DNA from 2 places in the Streptomyces millisiae genome. Region 1 is predicted to be linked to the other one. Evidence: riboswitches for the same ligand, from Rfam matches in the RefSeq annotation. Region 1 holds a riboswitch; the other holds the start of a gene.
What was found. A riboswitch is a leader RNA that binds a small molecule or an ion and turns the genes downstream of it on or off. The one in region 1 is predicted to bind ZMP and ZTP.
Positions count from the first base shown of each region.

Region 1 (6,091 bases):
CGAGGCCGCCCGTCTCGCCCGGCCGCGCCAGCTCGGCGTACAGGTCGGCGGCGGTGGGCCGCAGCACCGGGTCCTTGGCCAGGCAGGCCTCGATCACCTCGAGCAGGCTGCGCGGCACGTCGGCCAGGTCGGCGGGCTCGTGCACCACTCGGTGCAGCAGCTCGCGACCGGTGCCCGTGCCGAAGGGGTGTCGCCCCGTGACGGCGTGGACCAGCACGCAGCCGAGCGAGAAGACGTCCGTGGCGGGGCCTGGCCCTTCGGGGCCGCCGCGGGCCTGCTCGGGCGACTGGTACCCGGGGGCGCCGCCGACCGTGCCGGTGCCGCCGAAGCCGGTGAGCCGGGGACCGTCGGGCAGCAGGTGCACATGGCCCGGGCGCACGTCCTGGTGGGCCAGGCCGGCCTGGTGGACGGCGTCGAGGGCCTCGGCGAGCAGGGCGCCGATGATCCGCACCGGCTCGCGCGGCAGCGGGCCGTGCGCCGCGACGACCTCGGGCAGCGTGGGCCCGGGCACGTAGGGGTAGGCGGCCCACATGGTGCCGCCCGCGGTGTCGGCGGCCAACACGCCGACCAGGCAGCGGGCCGACACGTGCCGCGCGGCGGCCACGTCCCGCTCGAACCTGGCCCGGAACTCCGGGTCCCTGGCGTGCTCCCTGCGGATCACCTTGAGGGCGCCCGGCGCCCCGCCGAGCGACCTGGCCAGGTAGACGACGCCCGTGCGCCCCTCGGCCAGCCGCCGCAGCAGCCGGTAGCCGCCGATCCGCCGGGGGTCGGAGAGTTCCAGGTCCCTCACCGCAGCTCGCTCTCCGCCCGGGACAGCATCAGCTCGATCGCGTCGTTGAGCAGGGTCCCCACGTCCTCCTCGTCGTAGCCGACCGTGCCCTTGACGGCGAGCGCCACGGTGACGGGCCCGAGCCTGGCCACGCCCCACAGGTAGGGGTGGGGGCCGCCGGGCCCCGGGCCGTGGTACTGGCCGCCCTCGTGGATCATGTCGTCCGCCGCGAGCTGGCCGCGCACCCCGTAGGGGGCGCCCTCGGAGCGCAGCCCGGTGACCGACTCGCCTGGCCTGAGCGTCTGTTCGGGGCAGCGCATGCCCTCTTCGAGGGTGGCCGCCATCCGCTCGTCCGCCACCGTGGTGCTGCGGTGCACGGTGACCGAGGACATCACGCGTAACGGCTCGCCCTCGCCGCCCGGCGCCGGGTGCTCGCTGTACCGGGAGAGGCTGGCCAGCACCTCCTCGGGCAGGGCCGCGCGGCGCCAGACGCACCCCTCGTCGAGCACCGCCCAGGTGGCCGGATCCGACTCGTACGGGTCCTGGGGCACGAAGCCGTCACCGAGGTCGGTCGGGGTGGCGGCGACCGCCCTGGCGAGGGCGAGGGCGGCCGCGGGGTCGGCCGGCGGTTCCGCGACCCTGGGCGAGGGCTCGCCGGACGCCTCGGCGGCGGGCGACGAGCCCGCGGTCGCCCCCTCGCCGCCGTCCGTGGGGCCGTCGCCCGCGTCCGCGGCGGTGCAGCCGAACAGCAGCACCGCCGTGGTCGCCGCCAGCGCGGCGCGCACCGGCCTGAGGTACCGCACCGTGACCTCCCGAGTCCGCTGGGTGGGGGATCACCCTAGCGTCCTCGTACGACAACCGGCAGTGGCCACCCGCCTGTTCGGGACGCCGCGGCCCGGGACCGGCACTCGAAGGAGTGAGGAGCCACGTCCGGCTAGGGACCGCCGTGCCGCTCGCCGTCCCGCTCGCCGGCCGCCCGCAGGGCGTCGCGGCAGAGCCGGTCGGCCCGCCTGGTGGTCTCGGGGAGCCGGTAGCCACGGGTCAGGTGCAGGGTGTGGGCGCAGGCGTCGGCGATGGTGGTGCGGTGTCCCGGCGAGACGTAGACCGGTTTGACGCCGTCCCTGGTGCGCAGCGCGCGACCGACCTCCTCGTCGCCGTCGAGCAGCGGCGCCGCGTCGCCGCGTCGTGGTCCCGGCGGGGGGTGCCGGAAGGTGAAGGGGTTCTTGGCGACGCCGATGGTGGGCAGCCCGGTGAGCACTCCCAGGTGGCTGGCGAGCCCGAGGCGGCGGGGGTGGGCGAGGCCGTAGCCGTCGCACACCACCAGGTCGGGGACGTGGCGCAGCCTGCCGAGCGCGGCGAGCACGGCGGGCAGTTCACGGAAGGCGAGCAGCCCGGGGACGTAGGGGAAGGCGACCCGGCCCACCGCCGTGGCGTGCCCGAGCTCGGCCAGGGTGGCCGCGTCGAGCGCCACGGCGGCGGCCGCGACGGTGTCGCGTGCGTCGTCGTAGGCGACGTCGACGCCGACCACGACGGTTCCGGGGGCCCCTGGCGCGGGGCCCGAGCCGTCCAGGACGACCCGCGGTCGGAGTCGCTCCTGGACGGCCCTGGCCTCGGCCTCGGTGGCCGGCGTGGTGTGCGGGGTGACGAGGCGGAGGGCGCTCACGCTCAGCTCAGGTCGATCCCGGGGTAGAGCGGGTGCTTGGCGAGCAGGTCGGCGGCGCGCTTGGCGACCTGCTCGGCGACGCCGTCCTCCAGGCGGTAGGTGGCCTTGGAGGCCCCGCCGCTCTTGGTGGTGCCGGGGGTGGTGCGGGAGAGCACGATGTCGATGAGCTCGGCGACCTCGTCCATGCCCGCGGTGTCGAGGCCGCGGGTGGTGAGGGCCGGGGTGCCGATCCGGATGCCGGAGGTGTACCAGGCGCCGTTGGGGTCGCGGGGCACCGCGTTGCGGTTGGTGACGATGCCGGCGTCGAGCAGCGCGGCCTCGGCCTGCCGGCCGGTGAGGCCGTAGGAGGAGACGTCGATCAGGGCGAGGTGGTTGTCGGTGCCGCCGGTGACCAGCCGGGCGCCGCGGCGCATCAGGCCCTCGGCGAGGGCACGCGAGTTGTCCACGATGCGCTGGGCGTAGTCGCGGAAGGCGGGCTGCCTGGCCTCGGCGAGGGCCACGGCCTTGGCGGCCATGACGTGCGGCAGCGGGCCGCCGAGCACCATCGGGCAGCCGCGGTCGACCTGCTCGGCGAGCGAGTCGTCGCACAGCACCATGCCGCCGCGGGGGCCGCGCAGCGACTTGTGGGTGGTGGTGGTGACGATCTGGGCGTTCGGCACCGGATCGAAGTCGCCGGTGAGGACCTTGCCCGCGACGAGGCCGGCGAAGTGGGCCATGTCGACCATCAGCGTCGCGCCGACCTCGTCGGCGATCTCGCGCATGATCCGGAAGTTGATCAGCCGCGGGTAGGCGGAGTAGCCGGCGATGAGGATCAGCGGCCGGAACTCGCGGGCGGCGGCGCGGACGGCGTCGTAGTCGACCAGGCCGGTCTCGGGGTCGGTGCCGTAGCTGCGCTGTTCGAACATCTTGCCGGAGATGTTGGGGCGGAAGCCGTGGGTGAGGTGGCCGCCGGCGTCCAGGGACATGCCGAGCATCCGCTGGCTGCCGAGGTCGCGGCGGAGCGCGGCCCAGTCCTCCTCGGTGAGGTCGTTGACCTGACGGGCGCCGGCCCGCTCCAGGGCCGGGCTCTCGACGCGCTGGGCGAGGACGGCCCAGAAGGCGACGAGGTTGGCGTCGATGCCCGAGTGCGGCTGGACGTAGGCGTGGCGGGCGCCGAAGAGCTCGCGGGCGTGCTCGGCCGCGAGGGACTCCACGGTGTCGACGTTGCGGCAGCCGGCGTAGAAGCGGCGGCCGACGGTGCCCTCGGCGTACTTGTCGCTCAGCCAGTTCCCCATGGCGAGGAGCACGGCGGGCGAGGCGTAGTTCTCGCTGGCGATCAGCTTGAGGGACGCGCGCTGGTCCTCGATCTCGGCGCCGATGGCGTCGGCGATCCTGGGCTCGACGGACCGGACGACGTCGAGGCCGCTGCGGAAGGCGGTGGAGACGGTGGAGTCGGCTGCTGGCTCGTTGGTCATGGGGGCCTCCTTGACATGGGTCGCGACGGCCCAGGCGCACGGCTCCACATCGCACAGCTAGGGCCGCTTCCCGATGGTTGACCCCATCCCGACGCGCCAGTCACGGCCCGGTGCGAGGGTAGCACCGCTGGTCCCGGCCGTGTCGCGGGTGTCCGCCCGGTGGGGCAGGGTGGAGTCAGTGGGACGCGGGGCCCCGCGTCGCCACCCGCGTGATGCCCTGGAGGCCGGCATGAGCGAGCACATCTACCGGGTGACCGAGATCGTCGGTTCCTCGCCGGAGAGCGTGGACGCGGCGGTGCGGAACGGGATCGCCCGGGCCGCCAAGACGCTGCGCAACATCGACTGGTTCGAGGTGACGCAGATCCGCGGCCACGTGGAGAACGGCGCGATCGGCCACTACCAGGTGGGGCTGAAGGTGGGCTTCAGGCTGGAGGACACGGCCTGAGGGCGGTGGCCGCCCCCGGCGAACGCGACGGCCTCCGGTCGACGTCGGTCGACCGGAGGCCGTCTGCTCAGTGGCCGGTTCGGCTCGTCGCCCGCTCGTCCGCCTGCCCGCCGGAACGGGCCGGACGAGCAAGGGTCAGCGCCACCGGGCCAGGAAGGAACTCCACCAGCCGCCCTTGGCCGGGGCCGGCTCCGGTGCCGAGGTCTGCCGCGCCGCGACGTTCTCCTGGCTCGGGTTGGGCGTCCTGCTGCGGAGACGGACGGGGGTGAAGCTGGCCGGGAGCTCGACGAGCCCGCGCTGGAACGGGCCGAGCCGCCAGTTCAGGTTCTCGACGGGCACCGCGAGTTCGATGTCGGGCAGCAGGTTGAGCAGCCGTTCCATCGCCCCGATGGCCATCAGGGTGGCGGGGTCCTTCGCCGGGCAGGCGTGCGGCCCGGCGGACCAGGCGAGGTGGGCGCGCTTGCTGAGCATCTGCCGGGAGGCGGACAGGGAGGGGTCGGTGTTCGCGGCCGCGAAGCTCACCGCCACCGGATCGCCCGCCGCCAGCCTCATGCCGAAGAGCTCGACGTCACGCGTCGGGTAGTGCACGCCGTAGTTGGGGATCGGCGGGCTGTTCCACAGGACCTCGTCCACGGCGTCCTCGACGAGCAGCGCTCCGCCGTACTGGCCGCCGAAGAACCGCTCGTCGGAGAGGACGAGCAACAGTCCGCTCCCGATCAGGTTGCGCACCGGGTCGGCGCCGGCGCCCGTCATCGTGAAGAGCTGGTTGATCATCTCCTCGTCGGACAGCCCCGCCGGGTGCCTGACCATCCACGAGGTGACGTCCTCGCCCGGCTGGGCGCGCTTGTACGCGACCAGTTCGGTCAGGCTCTCACCGACCAACTTGCTCGCCGCCTCGGCGTCGTCGCCCGCCCAGACCCCCGACCAGCCCTCAGCGAGCCGGTCGCCGAGGTGGGCGGGACAGCCGAAGACGTCGTTGATCACCAGGAGCGAGACGAGCTTGGCGTACTCGTCGACCAGGTCGACCGTACCCCGGGTGCTGAACTGCTCGATCAGATAGGTGGAGATCCGCTCCACCTGACGGCTGAGCCGGTGGGTGTCCAGCTTGGCCATGCTGTCGCTGATCGCCTGCCGCAGCCGCAGGTGCTCGGCTCCGTCGGCGAAGAAGGCGTTGGGCCGGTGGGCCATCATCGGCACCGCGGGGCTGTCGTGCGGTATGCGGCCCTCGTTGAGGTCCCGCCACCTGCGGGCGTCCTTGGAGAACAGCTCGGGGGACTGGAGCACCTGGAGCGCGGCCGAGTAGTCGGTGACCAGGGTCACCGGCACGCCGGGCGCGAACTCGACGGGCGCGGCCGGTCCGTACTGGCGCAGGTACTCGTAGAACCGCTGCGGATCGGCCGCGAACTCGGGCCCGTACAGCGGCACCCGCTCGACCGGCTCCGGCTGGCTGCCGTTCATGCCCTGGTGTGCCGGGCAGCCGGGAGGCGGGTTCGTGAAACCTGAGGGGGAATCCATTCTTACTCCTGTCGGGTGTGGCTCTGCAGATAGCGGACGAGAGCCACGAGTGCCTGGGCCGACGACTTCTCGTCGCGGGCGTCGCAGGTGACAACCGGGGTTTCGGGGAGCAGGTCGAGCGCCTCCCTGAGCTCCGCCTCGGTGTGTGTCGGGGAGCCGTCGAAGTGGTTGACCGCGATGGCGTACGAGATGCCGTACTTCTCGACCAGGTCCATGACGGCGAAGGAGTCCCTGAGACGCTCCGG
Region 1 is NZ_JAVREM010000002.1:317,188-323,278, reverse strand. It holds gene RNC47_RS03640 (bifunctional serine/threonine-protein kinase/ABC transporter substrate-binding protein) at 1-790, opposite strand, end outside; gene RNC47_RS03635 (hypothetical protein) at 787-1,572, opposite strand; gene RNC47_RS03630 (endonuclease V) at 1,704-2,432, opposite strand; gene RNC47_RS03625 (glycine hydroxymethyltransferase) at 2,435-3,886, opposite strand; ZMP/ZTP riboswitch at 3,908-4,000, opposite strand; gene RNC47_RS03620 (dodecin) at 4,116-4,331, shown strand; gene RNC47_RS03615 (cytochrome P450) at 4,467-5,846, opposite strand; gene RNC47_RS03610 (GTP-binding protein) at 5,849-6,091, opposite strand, start outside.

Region 2 (6,091 bases), on a different contig from region 1:
TGCCCGAACACCGGCACGGCGACCGCGATGGCCGGCATCCATGACGTCACGACGTTCCGTCGCGCGGCGCCCCCGCCGCGTCCGGCGGCATCGACGCACCGCGAAACAACCAGCGAATAACTGGAGGAAGAGCAGCGATGAGCCGCACAGAACACCCCCCACACCGGCGACGCGCACGCCGCTCGGCGTTCGCGGCCGGCGCCCTGGCCGGCGCCTTCGCCATCACGCTCAGCACGCTCGGCATGGCCTCGGCGAACGACGACCCCGGGACCCTGGCGCGCGTGGACAACCCGTACGTCGGCGCCGACGTGTACGTGAACCCGGAGTGGTCGGCCCGCGCCGCCGCCGAGCCGGGCGGCTCGGCGATAGCGAACGAGCCCACCGGCGTCTGGCTGGACCGGATCGCCGCCATCGAGGGCGTCAACGGCGGCATGGGCCTGCGTGACCACCTCGACGAGGCCGTGGAGCAGGCCGGCGGTTCGCCGCTGGTGTTCCAGGTCGTGATCTACAACCTGCCGGGTCGCGACTGTTCGGCGCTCGCCTCCAACGGCGAGCTGGGCCCGACGGAGATCGACCGCTACAAGACCGAGTACATCGACGTCATCGCCGACATCCTGCGGGAGTACGAGAACGAGGCGAACCTGCGGGTCTCCGCGGTGATCGAGATCGACTCGCTGCCGAACCTCGTCACCAACGTCAGCCCGCGCCCGACGGCCACGCCGCAGTGCGACACGATGAAGGCCAACGGCAACTACGTCGAGGGCGTCTCGTACGCGCTGTCGGAGCTGGGCTCGGTCGGCAACGTCTACAACTACATCGACGCCGGCCACTACGGCTGGATCGGCTGGGACGACAACTTCGGCGCCTCGGCGGACCTCTTCCACCAGACCGCCACGCACGGCGAGGCGACGGTCGACGACGTGACGGGCTTCATCGTCAACACGGCCAACTACGGCCCGACGACCGAGCCGTACTACTCGATCAACGACTCGATCAACGGCACCCCGGTGCGGCAGTCGGAGTGGGTGGACTGGAACCGCTACGTCGACAACCAGTCCTTCGCGCAGGCCTTCCGCCAGGAGTTGGTGAGCACCGGCTTCAACTCCAACATCGGGATGCTGATCGACACCTCCCGTAACGGCTGGGGCGGTTCCGACCGGCCCACCGGGCCCGGCCCGCGCACCGACGTGAACGCCTACGTCGAGGGCAGCCGCGTCGACGGCCGCATCCACGCCGGCAACTGGTGCAACCAGGCCGGCGCCGGCCTGGGCGAGCGCCCGACGGCGGCCCCCGCCTCCGGTATCGACGCCTACGTCTGGATCAAGCCCCCGGGTGAGTCCGACGGCGCCAGCCGGGAGATCCCCAACGACGAGGGCAAGGGCTTCGACCGGATGTGCGACCCGACCTACCAGGGCAACCCGCGCAACAACAACAACCCCTCGGGCGCCCTCCCGGACGCCCCGCTCTCCGGCCACTGGTTCTCCGCGCAGTTCCAGGAGCTCCTGGACAACGCCTACCCGCCGCTGTGAGCCGGTAGGAACACCGATCACCCCCTGAGGTGCGGGGCCGGGGCATCAGCCCCGGCCCCGCACTCCGTCGCCCGGTGCGTCAGTGCCACATCCGCAGGTAGGGCCAGGACTCGGGGCCCGGCAGGCCGTCCACCCCCACGGTCCCGCTGCCGAAGGTGCTGTTCACCCACCGCTGGAGCGCCCGCATGGCGTTCTGCGAGTTCGATCCGAAGATGCCGTCGACGGTGCCGGGGTTCATGTCCGAACGCCCGAGGTCCGCGCTGGCCCGCCGGAGCGAGCACTGCGCCTCGATGCCCGAGGACGTGACCCCCGTGGTGGACGGGATGGCGGTCATCCCGCTGTAGTAGCCGTAGTACCAGCGCCCGTTGTCGAACTCGGCGTTGGCACAGGAGTAGGCCGCGGCGCCGACCTCCCCCGCGGCGGCCGCCCCCGACGCCGGCAGCGCCAGCGTGCCGGCCAGCGCGAGCGCGGTGGCCGCGAGGACGACGCGCTTGCGCCTCGCCGTGCGCGGCGGCCGAGGGCCGGGGGATGGGGTGGTACCCGCTGTGCGTCGGTTCATGACTACCTCCACGCCGTGTTGTCTCGTCTCCGTCTCCGGTTCCGAGAGCCAAATCTGGCGGCGGGGGCTTTCACCGCGCTTTCATGCCGCGACCGGTGCCGCGACCGGCGCCGGGGCGAGCGGCGCCCGTGGCCCGTCCCCGCTCACGGCACCAGGCCCAGTTGGGCGGTCGCCGCGTCCACGGTCTGGGACAGCAGGACGGCGATCGTCATCGGCCCGACGCCGCCCGGCACGGGGGTGATCAGACTCGCCCGGCCCAGCGCGCCCTCCGCGTCGATGTCGCCGACGTTCCCCGCGTTGTACCCCGCGTCCACCACGACCGCGCCCGGCCTGATGTCCTGGCCGCGGATGAGCCTTGGGCGGCCGACCGCCGCGACCAGGACGTCGGCCTCCCGTACCACCGAGGACAGGTCCTCCGTACGGGAGTGGCAGTACGTCACCGTGGCGTCGCGGGCCAGCAGCAGCATGCCGACCGGCCGGCCGAGGATGGCGCTGCGGCCGACGACGACCGCCCGCTTCCCGGCGAGGTCGACGTCGTACGCGTCGAGCAGCCGCATGATGCCGCCCGGTGTGCACGAGACGAAGCCCGGCAGGCCGAAGCTCATCGCGGCGAAGGAGTGCGTCGTGACGCCGTCGACGTCCTTCTCCGGCGCGATGGCCTCGAACGCGGCCCGCTCGTCGATGCCGGGCCCCGCCGGGTGCTGGAGCAGGATGCCGTGCACGTCGGGGTCCCGCGAAAGACCCTCGATGGTCTCGACGAGCTGGGCGGTGGTGGTCGTGGCCGGCAGCGGGACGTGCCGTGAGGTGATGCCGACCTTGGCGCACCGGGCGCGCTTCATCCGGACGTAGGTGACGGAGGCCGGGTCCTCGCCGACCAGCACGGTGGCCAGGCAGGGCGCGACGCCCGTGCGCCGGGTGAGCGTGGCGGCCCGGTCGGCCGTCTCCGCCAGCACCCGCCTGGCCAACGCCGTGCCGTCCATCAGTTCCGCGGTGTGTACATGGGGCATGCCGTGCTCCCGAGCATCGTGACGACAACGCCCAGGCGCACGGCATCAACCCGTTCCGGGGGCCGCTCCCCGGTGGTGCTCCACCTCAGCGCCAGTCACGGCCCACGGCCACTGTAGTTCAGATGCCGATCCGACCGGTCCCGGCACCGTTCGTCACGATGGTTCTGACGTCCGCCGCGTTGTCCAGCGTGTAGGAGTAGTACGTCGCCGGGTTCTCGACCGAGCCGCCGACGACCGGTTCGCCGGCCTCCTCGCCGACGAAGACGTTGTTCCGCTCCACGATCCGGCCGTCGGGTCCCGAGTAGCTGTTGGTCATGGGCTCCTCGACGTCCTCGAAGTAGTTGCCCTCGATCCAGCAGCCGGAGTCCGCCTGGCAGGCCGGGCCGGTGTCGGAGTTGCGGTGGTAGTAGTTGTTGTAGATGTGCACCGGCTCGCCGAAGCGGACGCGGGGGTTGCGTTGCGGCGTCCGGTCGTACCAGTTGTGGTGGTAGGTGACCTTCAACCGACCGGTGTCCTGGGCCGCGTTGTCGTCGTCGTGGCCGAGCAACATGTTCTTGGTGTGGTCGTGGGTGTGGTTCCAGGAGACGGTGATGTAGCTGGCGCCGCGCTTGATGTCGATCAGTCCGTCGTAGCCCTGGGCCAGGTCGTTGTGGTCGATCCAGATGTGGTGGCTGAACATCTGGACGTTGATCGAGTCGTCGCTGGCGTCCCGGAAGTTCAGGTTCCGGATGATGATGTTGTGCACCGCGTTCGCGGGCGGCGAGGTGACGGAGTCGTCCGCCGGCAGGCCGATGTTGAAGCCGCCGCCGGTGATGCCCGAGTCGGCGCCGAGCCCGATGACGGTCTTGTCGGAGCTGATGTCGTACATCCCGTCGGGCAGCGTGATCATGCCGTTCACCTGCACGATCCGTGGCCCCTCGGCGCGGATCTCGGCGATCAGGTCGGCCGCCGTCGACACGGTGACCGTCGGCCCGCCGGCACCGCCGGTGGTGCCGTTCTGACCCCAGGCGTTGACGGACGCGAAGCCGGTCGGAGCCGCCTCGGCCGCCACGTCGGAAGCCGTCTGCCGGCCGGACGAGTCGGTCGCCGGCGTGGCCCCGGAGAGGGCCAGCGTGGCGACGGCCGCCGCCGCGAGGACGTTCAGTCTCATCGTGAGCCTCATCGTGAACCTCCGCCGCTCAGATCCTGCCGACGCCCACGCCGGCCGGCACGGTGGACGGCAGGGTGCGCGGGTCGTCGGGCGTGTAGGAGTAGTAGGTGCGCGGCTCGACCACGGTCCCCAGGGTCTGGGGCGTGCCCGAGTTCACGTACACGTTGTTCCGTTCCACCACGCGTCCCGGGCCGCTCTCGTCGTAGCCGGAGTAGACGGGGTGGGGCACGTTCTCGAAGTAGTTGGCCTCCACCAGCACGCCGGCGTCCTCGGTCGAGGCCACGCCGTAGAGCGCGTTGTTCCGGTAGTAGTTGTTGTAGACGTGCACGGGCTCGGCGAACCGCACCCGCGGGTGCCGCTGCTCGGTGCCGTCGAAGAAGTTGTGGTGGTACGTGACGCGCAGCCTGCCGCGGTCGGCGGTGTAGCTGTCGGAGTGCCCGACCAGGCAGGTCTTGCTGTGGCTGTGGAAGTGGTTCCAGGAGACGGTGACGTAGTCGGACTGCCGCTTGATGTCGAGCAGGCCGTCGTAGCCGTCGGAGAAGTCGCAGTGGTCGATCCACACGTGGTGGGCCGAGTTGGTGACGCTGACCGAGTCGTCCGAGGCGCCGGTGAAGCGGAGGTTGCGGATGACGACGTTGTTGCCGGGGCGGGTGGTGGAGCCGAGCTGGAGCCCGCCGCCGGTGATCTCCGCCGTCGAACCGACGCCGATGATCGACTTGTTGGCGACCACGGTCACCATGTCGTCCACCTGGACGCGGCCGGACACCAGGATCACATAGGGCGTGTTGGCGCCGGCGAGGCTCGCCAGGTCCGTGCCGTTGGTCACCGTGACGGTGGGTCCCGCGACGCCGCCGGTGGTGCCGTTCTGGCCGAGGGCGTTGACGGAGGCGAAGCCGTCGGCCGTCGAGGCGAACGTCCGCCGCGCGGCGTGTGCCGTACCCGTCGTGACGTTGGCGGTGGCGAGTGCGGCGGCGGTCGCGGCGGTGCCGGCGAGCAGCCCGCGCCGGCTGATCGGGGAACGGTGGTCCTTCATCGCGTCGCTCCTCAGATCTTCCCGGTGCCCACGCCGGCCGGGACCGTGCTGGGCAGCGTCGACGGGTTGTCCGGGGTGTACGCGTAGTAGGTGCGGGGCTCCACGACCGTGCCGAGGGTCTGGGGCGTGCCGCTGCCCGCGTACACGTTGTCGCGCTCGACGACCCGTCCCGGGCCGCTCTCGTCGTAGCCGGAGTAGACGGGGTGGGGCACGTTCTCGAAGTAGTTGGCCTCCACCAGCACGCCCGCGTTCTCCGTCGAGGCCACGCCGTAGAGCGCGTTGTTCCGGAAGTAGTTGTTGTAGACGTGGACCGGCTCGGCGAACCGCACCCGCGGGTGGCGCTGCCGGCTGCCGTCGAAGTAGTTGTGGTGGAACGTCACCCGCAGCTTGCCGGTGTCCTGGCTGGCGTTCCCGTCGGAGTGGCCGATGAGGATCGACTTGTCGAAGCCGTCGAAGTGGTTCCAGGACACCGTGATGTAGTCGGCGGCCCGGACGATGTCGATGGCGCCGTCGAGTCCGTCGGCGAAGTAGCAGTGGTCGATCCAGATGTGGTGCGAGTCCTGCTGCACGCTGATCGCGTCGTCCTCGGCGCCGACGAAGCGGAGGTTGCGGATGATCACGTTCTGCCGGCGGTACATGTCCAGGCCGCCGCCGGCGATGGTGGCGTTCGCCCCCAGGCCGACGACGGTCTTGTTGGACCGCAGCGCCTGCTTGCTGGTGATGTTGATGGTGCCCTGCACCTGGATCGTGTAGGGCTCGTTGCGGTCGCAGTAGTCCAGGAAGGTGTCGGCGTCGCTGACCGTCACCACCGGC
Region 2 is NZ_JAVREM010000014.1:91,787-97,877, reverse strand. It holds gene RNC47_RS14470 (glycoside hydrolase family 6 protein) at 138-1,529, shown strand; gene RNC47_RS14465 (peptidoglycan-binding domain-containing protein) at 1,609-2,088, opposite strand; gene RNC47_RS14460 (bifunctional 5,10-methylenetetrahydrofolate dehydrogenase/5,10-methenyltetrahydrofolate cyclohydrolase) at 2,232-3,095, opposite strand; ZMP/ZTP riboswitch at 3,118-3,204, opposite strand; gene RNC47_RS14455 (pectate lyase family protein) at 3,214-4,245, opposite strand; gene RNC47_RS14450 (pectate lyase family protein) at 4,274-5,278, opposite strand; gene RNC47_RS14445 (pectate lyase family protein) at 5,290-6,091, opposite strand, start outside.
Region 2: another riboswitch for ZMP and ZTP. It lies ahead of RNC47_RS14460 (bifunctional 5,10-methylenetetrahydrofolate dehydrogenase/5,10-methenyltetrahydrofolate cyclohydrolase); the one in region 1 lies ahead of RNC47_RS03625 (glycine hydroxymethyltransferase).